Regions from separate parts of the Rhizobium sp. CB2179 genome, predicted to be linked through region 2. Evidence: riboswitches for the same ligand, from Rfam matches in the RefSeq annotation. Region 2 holds a riboswitch; the other holds the start of a gene.
The links. Region 2 has a riboswitch for thiamine pyrophosphate ahead of AC244Q_RS20485 (YkoF family thiamine/hydroxymethylpyrimidine-binding protein). Riboswitches for the same ligand answer to the same signal wherever they lie in the genome.
Positions count from the first base shown of each region.

Region 1: linked by a shared signal. The riboswitch ahead of thiM (hydroxyethylthiazole kinase) and the one ahead of AC244Q_RS20485 (YkoF family thiamine/hydroxymethylpyrimidine-binding protein) in region 2 are both predicted to bind thiamine pyrophosphate.

Region 1 is NZ_JBYGKR010000003.1:497,325-503,968, reverse strand. Features, by position in the region: gene AC244Q_RS30840 (ABC transporter substrate-binding protein) at 1-1,275, shown strand, start outside; gene AC244Q_RS30835 (acetamidase/formamidase family protein) at 1,343-2,287, shown strand; gene AC244Q_RS30830 (ABC transporter ATP-binding protein) at 2,284-3,972, shown strand; TPP riboswitch at 4,160-4,256, shown strand; gene thiM (hydroxyethylthiazole kinase) at 4,307-5,110, shown strand; gene thiE (thiamine phosphate synthase) at 5,107-5,742, shown strand; gene thiD (bifunctional hydroxymethylpyrimidine kinase/phosphomethylpyrimidine kinase) at 5,739-6,545, shown strand.
Region 2 is NZ_CM172781.1:4,152,084-4,158,727, forward strand. Features, by position in the region: gene AC244Q_RS20460 (LysR family transcriptional regulator) at 1-254, opposite strand, end outside; gene AC244Q_RS20465 (ArsR/SmtB family transcription factor) at 446-787, opposite strand; gene AC244Q_RS20470 (SDR family NAD(P)-dependent oxidoreductase) at 891-1,661, opposite strand; gene soxR (redox-sensitive transcriptional activator SoxR) at 1,784-2,248, opposite strand; gene AC244Q_RS20480 (NADPH-dependent FMN reductase) at 2,331-2,927, shown strand; TPP riboswitch at 3,172-3,285, shown strand; gene AC244Q_RS20485 (YkoF family thiamine/hydroxymethylpyrimidine-binding protein) at 3,276-3,884, shown strand; gene AC244Q_RS20490 (ABC transporter permease) at 3,897-4,703, shown strand; gene AC244Q_RS20495 (ABC transporter ATP-binding protein) at 4,700-5,512, shown strand; gene AC244Q_RS20500 (ABC transporter substrate-binding protein) at 5,580-6,590, shown strand.

The DNA.
Region 1 (6,644 bases), on a different replicon from region 2:
TATTCGATCGAACGCGCCGTCGACCCGAAGACTCAAGGCCCCGGCGCCGGCTTCTTCGGCGCGATCAAGGGCTTCGAGGATGAAACCGCCGGCAAGACGACGACGCTCTCCGGCATCGAGACGCCCGATGACAGCACCGTCATCTTCAACCTCTCGCGCCCCGACGCCACCTTCCTGCACGTGCTTGCGATCAACTTCGCCTCGGTCGTGCCGAAGGAAGCCGTCGAGGCCGCCGCCGGCGACTTCGGCAAGAAGCCGGTCGGCTCCGGCACCTTCATCCTGAAGGACTGGACGATCGGCCAGCAGCTCGTTTTCGAGCGCAACAAGGATTATTTCGTCAAGGGCGTTCCCTATATCGACAGCTTCAAGGTCGAGGTCGGCCAGGAGCCGCTGGTGGCGCTCTTGCGCCTGCAGAAGGGCGAGGTCGATATTGCCGGCGACGGCATTCCGCCGGCAAAGTTCCTCGAAATCAAGAATTCGGCAGACGGCGCGCAGATGATCGTCGACGGCGAACAGCTGCACACCGGCTACATCACGCTGAACACCAAGGTAAAGCCCTTCGACAATGTCAAGGTTCGCCAGGCGTTGAACATGGTGATCAACAAGGATCGCATCACCCGCATCCTCAACGGCCGCGCAACGCCGGCCAACCAGCCGCTGCCGCCGCTGATGCCGGGCTACGACAAGGCCTTCACCGGCTATGCCTATGACGTGGCGAAAGCCAAGGCGCTGCTTGCCGAAGCCGGCTATCCCGACGGCTTCGAGACCGTGCTCTACTCCACCAATACCGACCCGCAGCCGCGCATCGCCCAGGCGATCCAGCAGGATCTGGCCGCCGTCGGTGTCAAGGCCGAAGTCCGGGCGCTGGCCCAGGCAAACGTCATCTCGGCGGGCGGCACGGAAGGCGAAGCGCCGATGATCTGGTCGGGCGGCATGGCCTGGATCGCCGACTTCCCGGACCCGTCCAACTTCTACGGCCCGATCCTCGGCTGCGCCGGCGCGGTTCCGGGCGGCTGGAACTGGTCATGGTACTGCAACGCCGATCTCGACAAGCGCGCCGTTGCCGCCGACTCGATGTCCGATCCGGCAAAGGCAGCCGAGCGCACCGCCGCCTGGGGCAAGATCTTCACCGACATCATGGCCGATGCGCCGTGGATCCCCGTCATCAACGAACGCCGCGTCGTCGCCAAGTCGCTGCGCATGGGCGGTGCTGACAACATCTACATCGATCCGACCCGCGTCATCAATTACGACGCGATCTACGTCAAGCAGTAAGCCCTGAAGAAACAAAGCCTTCCCGGTCCCGGCCGGGAAGGCGTCATAAATTCGAGGGAGACATGACATGTGCATCGCCTGCACCCACACGATCCACCGCGCCCAGCATAATTTCGGCTGGAACAAGGATTTCACCCCCGCCGTCGTCGCCAAGCCCGGCGAGACGATCCACTTCGAATGCATGGATTCATCGGGTGGCCAGCTCGGAAGCGACGCGACGCTCGAAACGCTGAACGCGCTTGATTTCGGCAAGATCAACCCGGTCTCCGGCCCGGTCTATATCGAAGGCGCAGAGCCCGGCGATGCGCTGAAGGTGACGCTACGCAAGTTCATTCCGTCGGGCATCGGCTGGACCGCCAATATTCCAGGCTTCGGCCTGCTTGCCGACCAGTTCAAGGATCCGGCGCTGCACGTCTGGTCTTATGACGCCAACAGCATGGTGCCCGCCCTTTACGGCCCGGGCGGTCGCGTGCCGCTGAAGCCCTTCGCCGGCACGATCGGCGTCGCGCCTGCCGAGCCCGGCACCCACTCCGTCGTTCCCCCACGTCGCGTCGGCGGCAACATGGACATCCGCGACTTGACGGCCGGGGTGACGCTCTACCTGCCTGTCGAGGTCGACGGCGCGCTGTTTTCGATCGGTGATACCCATGCCGCCCAGGGCGATGGCGAAGTCTGCGGCACGGCGATCGAAAGCCAGATGAACGTCGAAGCGACGATCGAGCTCGTCAAGGACGCCAAGCTCCAGACACCGCGCTTCACTACGACCGAACCGGTCACCCGCCATCTCGACGGCGCCGGCTACGAGGTCACGACAGGCATCGGCCCTGACCTGATGACCGGGGCGCGCGAAAGCGTCATGCGCATGATCGATCTTCTCGGCGCCGAACATGGCATGAGCGCCATCGATGCCTATCTGCTCTGCTCGGTCTGCGGCGATCTGCGCATCAGCGAGATCGTCGACCAGCCGAACTGGGTGGTTTCCTTCTACTTCCCGAGGATCGTGTTCGCGTGAACGACGCCATGCCCGCCGCGGCACCGGTGCTCAGCCTTCGCAATCTGAGCGTCGATGCCCGCACACCCGAAGGCCGCAAGCCGGTGCTGCAGGATGTCAGCTTCGCGCTTGCAAGCGGCGAAACGCTCTGCATCGCCGGCGAATCCGGCTCCGGGAAGTCGGTCACCTCGCTGTCGATCATGGGGCTCTTGCCGAAAGCCTCGCTGCGGGTCGCCTCCGGCAGCGTGCTGCTTGGCGAGCGCGACCTGCTCACGCTTTCCGACCGGGCGATGCGCAGCGTCCGTGGCGGCGATATCGCCATGGTGTTCCAGGAACCGATGACCTCGCTCAACCCGGTCATGTCGGTCGGCAACCAGCTGACCGAGGCAATCCGCGCGCACCAGGGCAGCGACAATGCCGAGGCGGTGGCGCTGAAGATGCTCGATGCCGTGCAGATCACCGAGCCGGCCCGGCGGCTGAAGCAATATCCGCACGAGCTTTCCGGCGGCATGCGCCAGCGGGTGATGATCGCCATGGCGCTCTCCTGCCGGCCGAAGGTGCTGATCGCCGACGAGCCGACGACGGCGCTCGACGTCACCGTGCAGGCGCAAATCCTCAAGCTGATGCGTCAGTTGAAGCGCGAATTCGGCGCCTCGATCATCCTCATCACTCACGACATGGGCGTCGTCGCCGAAATGGCCGACCGCGTCGTCATCATGCAGAACGGCAGGATCGTCGAGCAGGGAACGGCGCTCGCCATCTTCCAGCGGCCGAAGGAGGCTTATACGCAGCAATTGCTGGCCGCCGTCCCGCGGCTCGGCGCGCTTGCCGGCACCGACCGTCCGCCGCGCATCACCCAGCGCGCCGTCGAGACACTGCATCCGGACCGCACGCCGGTGCTGAACGTGCGCGACCTCACCGTCACCTATGGCAATGCCGCAAGCCGGTTTTTCAAGGGCAAGCCGCCGGTCGCAGCCGTCGATGGCGTCTCCTTCGATATCCTGCCGGGTGAAACGCTCGGTCTCGTCGGCGAAAGCGGCTCCGGCAAATCGACGACCGGCAAGGCCGTGCTCGGTCTCATCCCCTTCCAGGGCAACGTCCTGATCGACGGCCGCAATATCGCCGGCCTCAGCCAGCGCGAGATGCGGCCCGTGCGCCGCTCGGCGCAGATGATCTTCCAGGATCCCTATGCCTCGCTCGACCCGCGCATGGCCGTCGGCAAGGCGATCGGCGAACCGATGCTCATCCACGGTATCGGCAACCACAGCGATCGGCAGGACCGCGTCGCCGAACTGCTGCGGCGGGTCGGCCTGACACCCGATGCGGCGACGCGCTATCCGCACGAGTTCTCAGGCGGCCAGCGCCAGCGCATCTGCATTGCCCGGGCCCTGGCACTGGAGCCGAAGCTGATCGTCGCCGACGAGAGCGTCGCAGCGCTTGACGTCTCCGTTCGCGCCCGCGTGCTCGACCTGCTGCTCGAACTGCAGGAGACGATGGGGCTCGCCTATCTCTTCATCTCCCACGACATGGCGGTGGTCGAGCGCCTGTCGCACAACGTCGCCGTCATGCGCGCCGGCCACATCATCGAAACCGGCACACGACGGGATATCTTCGAGAACCCGAGAGATGACTACACCCGCGCACTGATCGCCGCAGTTCCGATCCCCGATCCCGAGGTCTATCGCGGTAGGGAAGCGCATGCGTGATTGAGGGCTTGAGACATGACTAGAGTATCGACGAGGAGCGCTTTGCTGTCGAAGCTCGTGCTGCAGCAGCCGATCCGCCGGCATCTCGTCGGCTGACCCCTTTCGTAAGAGAGACACGCCGCTGCGTCGGTCGCAGGATTGTCATTTTCGGGGTGACATCAGCCCCGTTCTCTGCGAAAAAGAGCGCGATGAGAGACAGGGGCGCCCGTCGACAGACGGGCTGAGAAGCACCCTTCGAACCTGAACCGGATAATGCCGGCGGAGGGAGTCGCTCGGGGTCGCGGCTTAGCCCGCACGAACCGCCCCGTGCCCGCCCCCGCCTGAAAGGGGCCATATGCAGACCAAGACCACACCCGGAGCGATGCTGAAGGCGATGCGCGAGAAGCCGCCGCTCGTTCAGTGCATCACCAATTACGTCGCCATGAACATTGCCGCAAATGTTCTGCTTGCATCAGGCGCCTCGCCCGCCATGGTGCACGCCGCTGAAGAAGCCGGCGAGTTCGCCGGGATCGCCAGTGCGCTGACCATCAATATCGGCACGCTGTCGACGCAATGGATCGACGGCATGCAGGCAGCGGCGAAGGCGGCGACATCCGCCGGCAAACCCTGGGTGCTCGATCCGGTCGCGCATTATGCGACGGCTTTCCGCCGTAACGCCGTCGCCGACCTCCTGGCGCTGCGTCCGACCATCATCCGCGGCAACGCTTCCGAAATTATAGCGCTGGCCGGCGGAGAGAGCCGCGGCCAGGGCGTCGACAGCCGCGACCCGGTCGAACAGGCGGAAGGTTCGGCGCGATGGCTCGCTGAGCGGCAGCGGGCGGTCGTTGCCGTTACCGGCGCGGTTGATTTCGTCACCGACGGCGAGCGGGCCGTGCGCATCGAAGGCGGATCGGCCTTGATGCCGCAAGTCACAGCACTCGGCTGCTCGCTCACCTGCCTCGTCGGCGCCTTTGCCGCGACGGCACCTGAGGATATCTTCGGCGCGACGATCGCGGCACTTGCGACCTTCGCCATCGCCGGCGAGGAGGCCGCACTTGGAGCGGCCGGGCCCGGCTCCTTCTCCTGGCGCTTCCTCGATGCGCTGGCCGCGCTCGACGCCGAAACGCTTGACGCCAGGGCAAGGATATCAGCGGCATGAAGGCTTTCGACCTTTCGCTCTATCTCGTCCTCGACCCCGATCTTTGCGCCGGGATCGGCATGGTCGAAACTGCGCGCCTTGCCATTGCCGGCGGCGCCACCATGGTGCAACTGCGCGACAAACATGCCGGCACCATCGGGATGATCGAGACCGGCCGCGCCCTGAAACAGGCATTGGATGGAACCGGCGCCCTGCTCATCGTCAACGACGATGTCGAGGCGGCCATCGCCATCGGCGCCGACGGGTTGCATATCGGCCAGGAGGACATGGATGCGATGAGAGCGCGGACGATGATCGGCCCCGACATGATCCTTGGCCTGTCGGTCGAGAGCGAGGCGCTTGCGAACGCGGTCGACCCTGATCTCGTCGACTACACGGGCGTCGGGCCAGTGTTTGCGACGCCGACCAAGGCCGACCACAAGCAGCCGATCGGCTTTGACGGCCTTGCAAGGCTGGTGAAGGCCTCGCCGGTGCCGTCCGTCGCTATCGGCGGGCTCAAGGCGGATCATGTCGCCCAAGTGTTCGCCGCCGGCGCCAAGGGGCTTGCCGTCGTTTCCGCCATCTGCGGCACGCCCGACCCCGAAGCGGCCACGCGCCGCATCGCCGCAGAAATCCGAAAGGTGCGCGCATGATCCGCAACGTTCTCTCGATCGCCGGCTCCGATCCCTCCGGCGGCGCCGGCATCCAGGCCGATCTCAAGGCTTTTTCCGCCCGCGGCGTCTACGGCATGGCGGTGCTGACCGCGCTGACGGCGCAGAACACGCAAGGCGTCAGCGGCGTGCACCTGGTGCCGCCGCAATTCGTCGCCGACCAGATCAATGCCGTCTTTGCCGATGTCCGCGTCGACGCCGTCAAGATCGGCATGATCGCCAATGCTGGCATCGCCGAAGCCGTTGCCGGTGCGCTGACTGACCACCGCGACATTCCAATCGTCATCGACCCGGTCATGATCGCCAAGGGTGGAGCCGCTCTGCTCGCGCCCGAAGCGGTCGACGTACTGACCCGCCGGCTGCTGCCGCTTGCCACGCTGCTGACCCCGAACCTGCCCGAAGCCGCCGCCCTACTGCACCAGCCGGTAGCGACAAACCGGGCGGAGATGGCGGCGCAGGCCGAGCGCTTGCGGGCGCTTGGACCGGCCGCGGTGCTGGTCAAGGGCGGCCATCTCGACAGCGACGAGAGCCCTGACGTGCTTGCCACGGCCGCCGGCCTGCACTGGTTCGAAGCCAGGCGCGTGCCGACCAAGAACACCCATGGCACCGGCTGTACGCTCTCCAGCGCCCTGGCGGCCGAGCTCGTGGGCGCCTCGGCGCAAGAGGCCGTCGCCATCGCCAAGGAGTATCTCGCCGGCGCGGTCGCGGCATCAGGACACCTCACCGTCGGCTCCGGCCACGGCCCGGTGCAGCATTTTCATGCGCTTTGGGAAGACGGCGAATAGGCGCTCGTTCCACCAATATTCCGCCAATCGACAACGGCCCGGCCTTCCCGGGCCGTTTTTGTGTCCGGCACCTACTTTGCGTCGAAACCGCGGAGGGCG
Region 2 (6,644 bases):
CGCGCAGCGCGCATCTCCTCGCGCATGGTGCGGGCATCGCCGACGATGCGCCGGGCCCATTCGAGCACGCGCTGTCCCTCCGGCGTCAGCCCCTGGAACCGCGAACCGCGTTGCACCAGCATGACGCCGAGTTGATCCTCGAGTTGCCGGATGGCGGCCGAAAGCGTCGGCTGCGAGATCCCGCACTCCTCCGCGGCACGGCCAAAATGCTTTTCATTGGCAAGGGCGATGAAGAATTCCAGCTTGTCGATCATCCGGTCTCCCGATCCGGCGTGACATCATCCGGGTCAGTTCATCTTTGACGCAGCAGCCGTGCTCCGCAAGGGCGATCTCTAGATCAGGATGATTTTAGGCCCGATCGGCCTAAAATCTGAATCCTGATCTAAATCAAAGAAATAGAGCATGATGTCGTCCGAAAACCGCGCACACTTTTCGGCATCATGCTCTAACTGTTTTCTGCAGCCGGGAAAAGATCGAACAGCGATTCGAGGAAGGCAAGCACGCTGACATTGCCGATGCTGTAATAGACCAGCCTGCCCTGGCGGCGCGTATGGACCAGGCCTTCTAGCCTTAACCGCGCCAGCTGCTGCGAGACCATTGCCTGCTGTATGCCGAGGATATTTTCGATTTCACCCACCGTCCGTTCCTCGTTCGCCAGTATGCAGAGGATCAGAAGTCGGGTCTGGTGTGCTAGCGCTTTCAGCAGATTGCTCACTTCGTGGGCTTTTCCAGCGAGTGTGTGCAATTCCTGGCCGGTCATCCCCGGCTCGGGTTTGGGCAGCGGCATTCGGTATCTCGGAAGGTAGGCAATGAGGTAGATCAGCACAATAGCATATTCGCACAAGCGAATTGGTCAAAAGTGATGAAGTGTCAAAAAAAGTCCAAACAAATCAGCAGATAAGCTGACCTCCATTGATCTCGATCACCTGTCCGGTGATGTAGCCCGAGAGCGAGGGAGCCGCCAGGAACAGATAGGCGGGAGCACAATCCTCCGCCGTGCCGAGCCGCTGCAGGGGGATGGATTTTCTCGTCTGCTCCAGCTTTTCGCGCGAGGAATAGCGCTCATGGAAATCCGTCTCGATCGTTCCCGGCGACACGCAATTGACGCGGATGCCGTCCGGTGCAAGCTCACGGGCAAGCGCCTTGGAATAGGTTGCAACGAAGGCTTTCGAGGCGGAATAGATCGAGGAACCGGGGCTGCCGCCGGTCAGCGCCGAAATCGAAACCGTGTTGACGATGGCAGCGCCACCAGCCGCCTTCAATGCCGGCAGCAGCGCCCGCGTCAGCGCCACCACCGATGTCTGGTTGAGCCGCACGACCGCCTCATATTCTGCGTCGGTGAGTGTGGCGGCGGGAAAACGACCAAGCATGGTGCCGGCATTGTTGACGAGCACATCGACCTTATCGAAGAAGGCGAGAGTATCCTCGGCAAATTGCGCTGCGCCACCGACTGCAGAGAAATCGGCATTAAGCAGCAGCGCCCGTCTTTCGGATTCAGCCGTCAGCAGGAAATCCGGCAGGTCGCGTCCCGGCTTGCGCCCGGTATGGACGATCACCTTCGCGCCGCAGTCCAGGAACTGCCGGGCCACTTCAAGGCCGATGCCGCGGCCGGCGCCGGTCACCACAACATTGCGATTTTCGAACAGTCTGGGATGGAACACGAAGCCGTCCTCCTCGCGGACAGTGCCGCCGGTTGTGTCATTCGCCCTTAACATATGAGCGCGCCGACCGAAAGGAAGGCGCGCATCGATCTTTCCGGAAAGATGCACGTTCCTGCGGAAGACTAGTTTTCGGCCTCCAGAAGTCGCGCGCCCGGCCCTTCCTTGCCGAGCCGGTCACAGGGATTGCGCAACGGACAGCTTTCGATCGACAGGCAGCCGCAGCCGATGCAGCCGGTCAGACGGTCGCGCAGCAGGCTAAGCCGCCTGATTCGCGCGTCGAGATCATCCTTCCACAGCGCCGACAGCGTCTGCCAGTCGGCGACGGTCGGCGTGCGTCCCTGCGGCAGGGACGTGAACGCCGCTTGGATTTCCGAAAGCGGAATGCCGACACGCTGCGCCACCTTGATGATGCCGAGCCGGCGAAGCACATCGCGCCCATAGCGCCGCTGATTGCCACGGGAGCGGATGCTCGAGATCAGCCCCTTGGTCTCGTAAAAATGCAGTGCCGAGACGGCCAGGCCGCTGCGCTCCGCCACTTCGCCGACCGTCAGGAGCTTGCCGAGCGGCGCTGCCGGAATTGTATCCATTGCCTCTTGACCTCAATATTAGTTGAGGTTTTATAACCCTTGCTCCTGCAATCGTAAAGTCCAATCGCAATAAGGAGCACGCATGCAAACACCCACCAGGCTGGTTGTCATCTATGGAAGCACGAGAGAGGGCCGCATCTGCGACCGGGTGGTCAAATGGCTGACGCAGGAACTCGTCCGCTTCCCGCAATTCGATATCGATATCATCGATCCATTGAATTTCGCGCTGCCGTCTAACCGTGACATGGCGCACCCCGAAATCGGCAGGCTCGCCGGCCGGCTTGGCATGGCCGACGCCTTCATCATCGTCACGCCGGAATATAATCACAGCTTCACCGCCTCGTTGAAGTCGATCATCGATTTCTTCTTCGAGCCCTGGCAGGGCAAGCCGGTCGCCTTCGTTTCCTATGGCGGCATATCCGGCGGCCTGCGCGCCGTCGAACAGCTGCGGCTGGTCTTTGCCGAACTCCACGCCGTCACCATCCGCGATTCGGTCAGCTTTGCCGCACCTTGGAACCGCTTCGATCCAGACGGACGACTCGATAATCCCGCCGATGGAATGCGTTTGCTCGATCGGATGATGGCGAGGCTGGAATGGTGGACGCAGGCGCTCGTCACCGCCCGCAGCAATCGTCCCTATGCCGAAATAGAGCGCCGCGCGTCTTTTCAGACACGCTAAGGACGCTCTATCACTTTGAATCTGCTCATAATCCTTTCCGAAAATAGATTCCGATTTTCGGGGTTATGCGCTAGCCGCCTGAGCCAGAAAGCTCCGGTTCCGTTCCCGGCAGGTACGGAACCATTGGGAACACCCGGGCAGATCCTCCGCCCGGGTGTTTTCCGTCACATCCGGTTCATTCCGACCGCACGGACGGGTTCGCAATTTTGCGGTTGCGGGGAGAAAACCCCGGTGATAGTTTCCGCGCAAATAACAGGGGGGCTCCGTATTGCCGGGGCTGAGATGTGAGGCGCAAGCCTCTGGACCCTTCAAAGCTGATCTGGGTAATGCCAGCGGAGCGAGGTTCAGATGTTCTCAGGCGCACAAGTGTCACTCTATCCGATGTCCGACAATTTCGTCGGCATCATTCTCGATGCCGTCAAGGTGCTCGATCCCTATCGCGACCGGCTGCGCATCGAGACCGATGACATTTCCACACTGCTGGTCGGCCCGCCTGACATCCTCTTCGCCGCCATGCACGACCTTTTCGTCTCTGCCGCAAAGACCGGCGAGCATTGCGTGCTGTCCGCTGCGATTTCACGCGGCTGCCCCGGCGAGCCCGACGACGCCATCTGCGGCGTCAACCCCTCCCTCGGTCAGGCGGAGCCGCTTGCCGAGCGTATAACAGCCGCACTTGCCGCGGTTGAAACCACCGCCGAGACCGGACAGCCGACCGCTGCGCAATTCTCGCTCTACGTCATGGGAACCGGTACCCATATGGACGAGATCTACGGCTGCATCGACTTCCTGAAGCGCTCCGGCACCTTCGACCGCGCCAAGAATTTCTGTACCAGGCTCTCTGGCGATGCCGGCGCGGTCTTCGCCACCATTCGCGAGGCCTTCTATCGCTTCGGCGACCCCGAAGGACATGTGACCCTAGATGTCACGGTTTCCGCCAACAGCCCGACGAAGGCCTGAATTAGAACGCTGATGACACCGTCAAAACCATCGGAATCGCGCCTTGCCGCGCTCCGCGCCGCTCTCTACCGGGGCATACCCGCCTTGCTCGCCGGCTGCGCCTTCTTGGCGGCATGGGAACTCTATGTCGATCTCTCCGGCATCAAACCGTCCATCCTGCCGGCGCCGTCGCGTATCGTCATCCAGGGTTGGCTGAACCGCGAGGCGCTGATATCAAACACCTGGCCGACGCTCGGCGCGACACTCGGAGGTTTCGCCCTGTCGCTTGCCTTCGCCTTCGCCGCCTCGATCCTCATGGATTTCGTGCCCTTCATGCGCCGGGCATTGCTTCCGATCTTCATCGCCAGCCAGACCCTGCCGCTGGTGGCGATCGCCCCCCTCGTCGTCCTCTGGTTCGGCTTCGGCCTATTGCCGAAGATCCTGCTGGTGGCGCTCGTCACCTTCTTCCCGCTGCTCGTCGCCTTGCTGCAGGGCTATGAATCGACTGACCGCGACATCGCCGAATTGCTGAATTCGATGAAGGCGAGCCGCTGGCGCATTTTCCGTCTGGCACGGCTTCCCTCCTCGCTGCCCTATTTCTTCGCCGGCCTGCGGATCTCGATCACCTATGCCGTCGTCGGCGCGATCTTTGCCGAATATGCCGGTGCCGCCCGCGGCCTCGGCATCTATATCCTCAACGCCAAGAACAACTTCCGACCCGATCTCGTGCTCGCCGCCGTCATCGTCAGCGCCGTGCTGACACTCTGCCTCTTCGGGTTGACGCTGATGATCCAGCGCCTCGTTATGCCCTGGCAGCCATCCGGGGAGCAGCGCCGATGAGCGATGCAATGGTTGAACTCAGCAACATCTCGAAGTCCTTCGATGGCATGAAGGTGCTGGACGACATTTCACTCGCTGTCGCAAACGGCGAGTTCGTTTCGATCGTTGGCCCATCCGGCTCCGGAAAATCGACGGTGCTGCGACTGCTGACCCAGGCGCTTCGGCCCGATTCCGGCACCATGCTTTTCAAAGGCGCGCCGCTGGAACAGGCGCCGCATTCCTTCGCCTTCATGCCGCAACGCGATGCGCTGATGCCCTGGCGCCGGATCATCGACAATGCAGCACTCGGTCTCGAAGTGAAAGGCATGAGCCGTCGCGCGGCCCGCGCCGCCGTCGCGCCGCTGTTCGAGAGCTTCGGCCTTGCAGGCTTCGAGCAACACTATCCCTCCGCGCTGTCAGGCGGCATGCGCCAGCGCGCCGCGCTGCTGCGCACCGTCGTCCAGACCCAGGACATGCTGCTGCTCGACGAGCCTTTCGGCGCCCTCGACGCGCTGACGCGTACGCAGATCCAGGAATGGCTGCAGGGCATGTGGACCGAGCACCGCTGGACGGCGCTGCTGATCACCCATGATGTTCGCGAGGCCGTGTTCCTCTCCGACCGGATCTACGTGCTTTCGGCCCGTCCAGCGCGTATCATCCGTGAATTCCGCGTTCCCCTGCCCCGTCCGAGAAGCATCGCCGATCTCGGCTCGCCGGCGGCCCAGGCGATCGAAACCGAAATCCTGCAAACCCTGCTTCATCCGCTAGAACAGGATGATTTTAGGTCGGTCGGCCTAAAATCTGAATCCTGTTCTAATTTAAAGAGTTAGAGCATGATGTCGTCCGAAAACGCTCACACTTTTCGGCATCATGCTCTAGAGACCTGAGGAGGTCACCATGCTGCTTCTCACCCGTCGCCAGACGATCTTCGCCGCCATCGCGGCAAGCGTCGCCGGCCGCACTGCCTTTGCCCAATCGGCGCCCGCAAAGGTTCGCATCGCGCTCGACTGGACGCCCAACACCAACCATATCGGCATCTATGTCGCCAAGGCGAAGGGCTTCTATGCCGATGCCGGGCTCGATGTCGAGATTCTTCCCTTCACCGATACCAGCGCCGGAACGCTGGTGTCGAACGGCGTTGCCGATTTCGGCATCAGCAGCGAGATCGAGACGCTGACGCAACGCGCTGGCGGCGGTGACGTGAAGATGGTCTACGGCGTCGTCCAGACGGAAACCGCACGCCTGATCTTCAAGGGCGGACGCGACGACATCAAGAGCCCGAAAGACCTCGACGGCAAGACCTATGGCGGCTTTGGTGGCACCTGGGAGAGCGCGCTGATCTCGGCGATGATCCGCAATGACGGCGGCAAAGGCGACGTCAAGACCGTCACCCTCGGCACCTCCGCTTACGAGGCGCTGGACAATGGCTCGATCGATTTCACGCTGGAGATCTACACCTGGGAAGGCATCGCTGCCGAACTGGAAAACCGCAAGATCGGCCGCTTCCACTATTCCGATTATGGCATTCCCGACGAGCAGACGACGGTCATCGTCTCCAGCGACGCCTATCTCTCCGCAAGTCGGGACCACGCCCGCGCCTTCATCCAGGCGACACGAAAGGGTTATGCCTACTCCGTCGACCATCCCGACGAAGCCTGCGACCTGTTGATCTCTGGAAGCAACGGCGCACTGATGAATACGGAACTGGTAAAGGCTTCTCAGAAGGCATTGATCGAGGGCCACTTCCTGAAATCCGAGGCCGGTGTGATCGGTAAGCTCGACCCGGCAAAGGCCGAGGCCCTGGGTGGCTTCCTGATCGAGAATGGTATTCTGGTCGATGCGAATGGCGCCGCACTCAAGGAGAAGCCGGACTTTTCCACCTATTATACCAACGAACTTCTCGACTGAGCGCAACGCCTGCCTTGCCCGTCGTGACTTTCCGCTGCAAAGTCCGAGACCCCG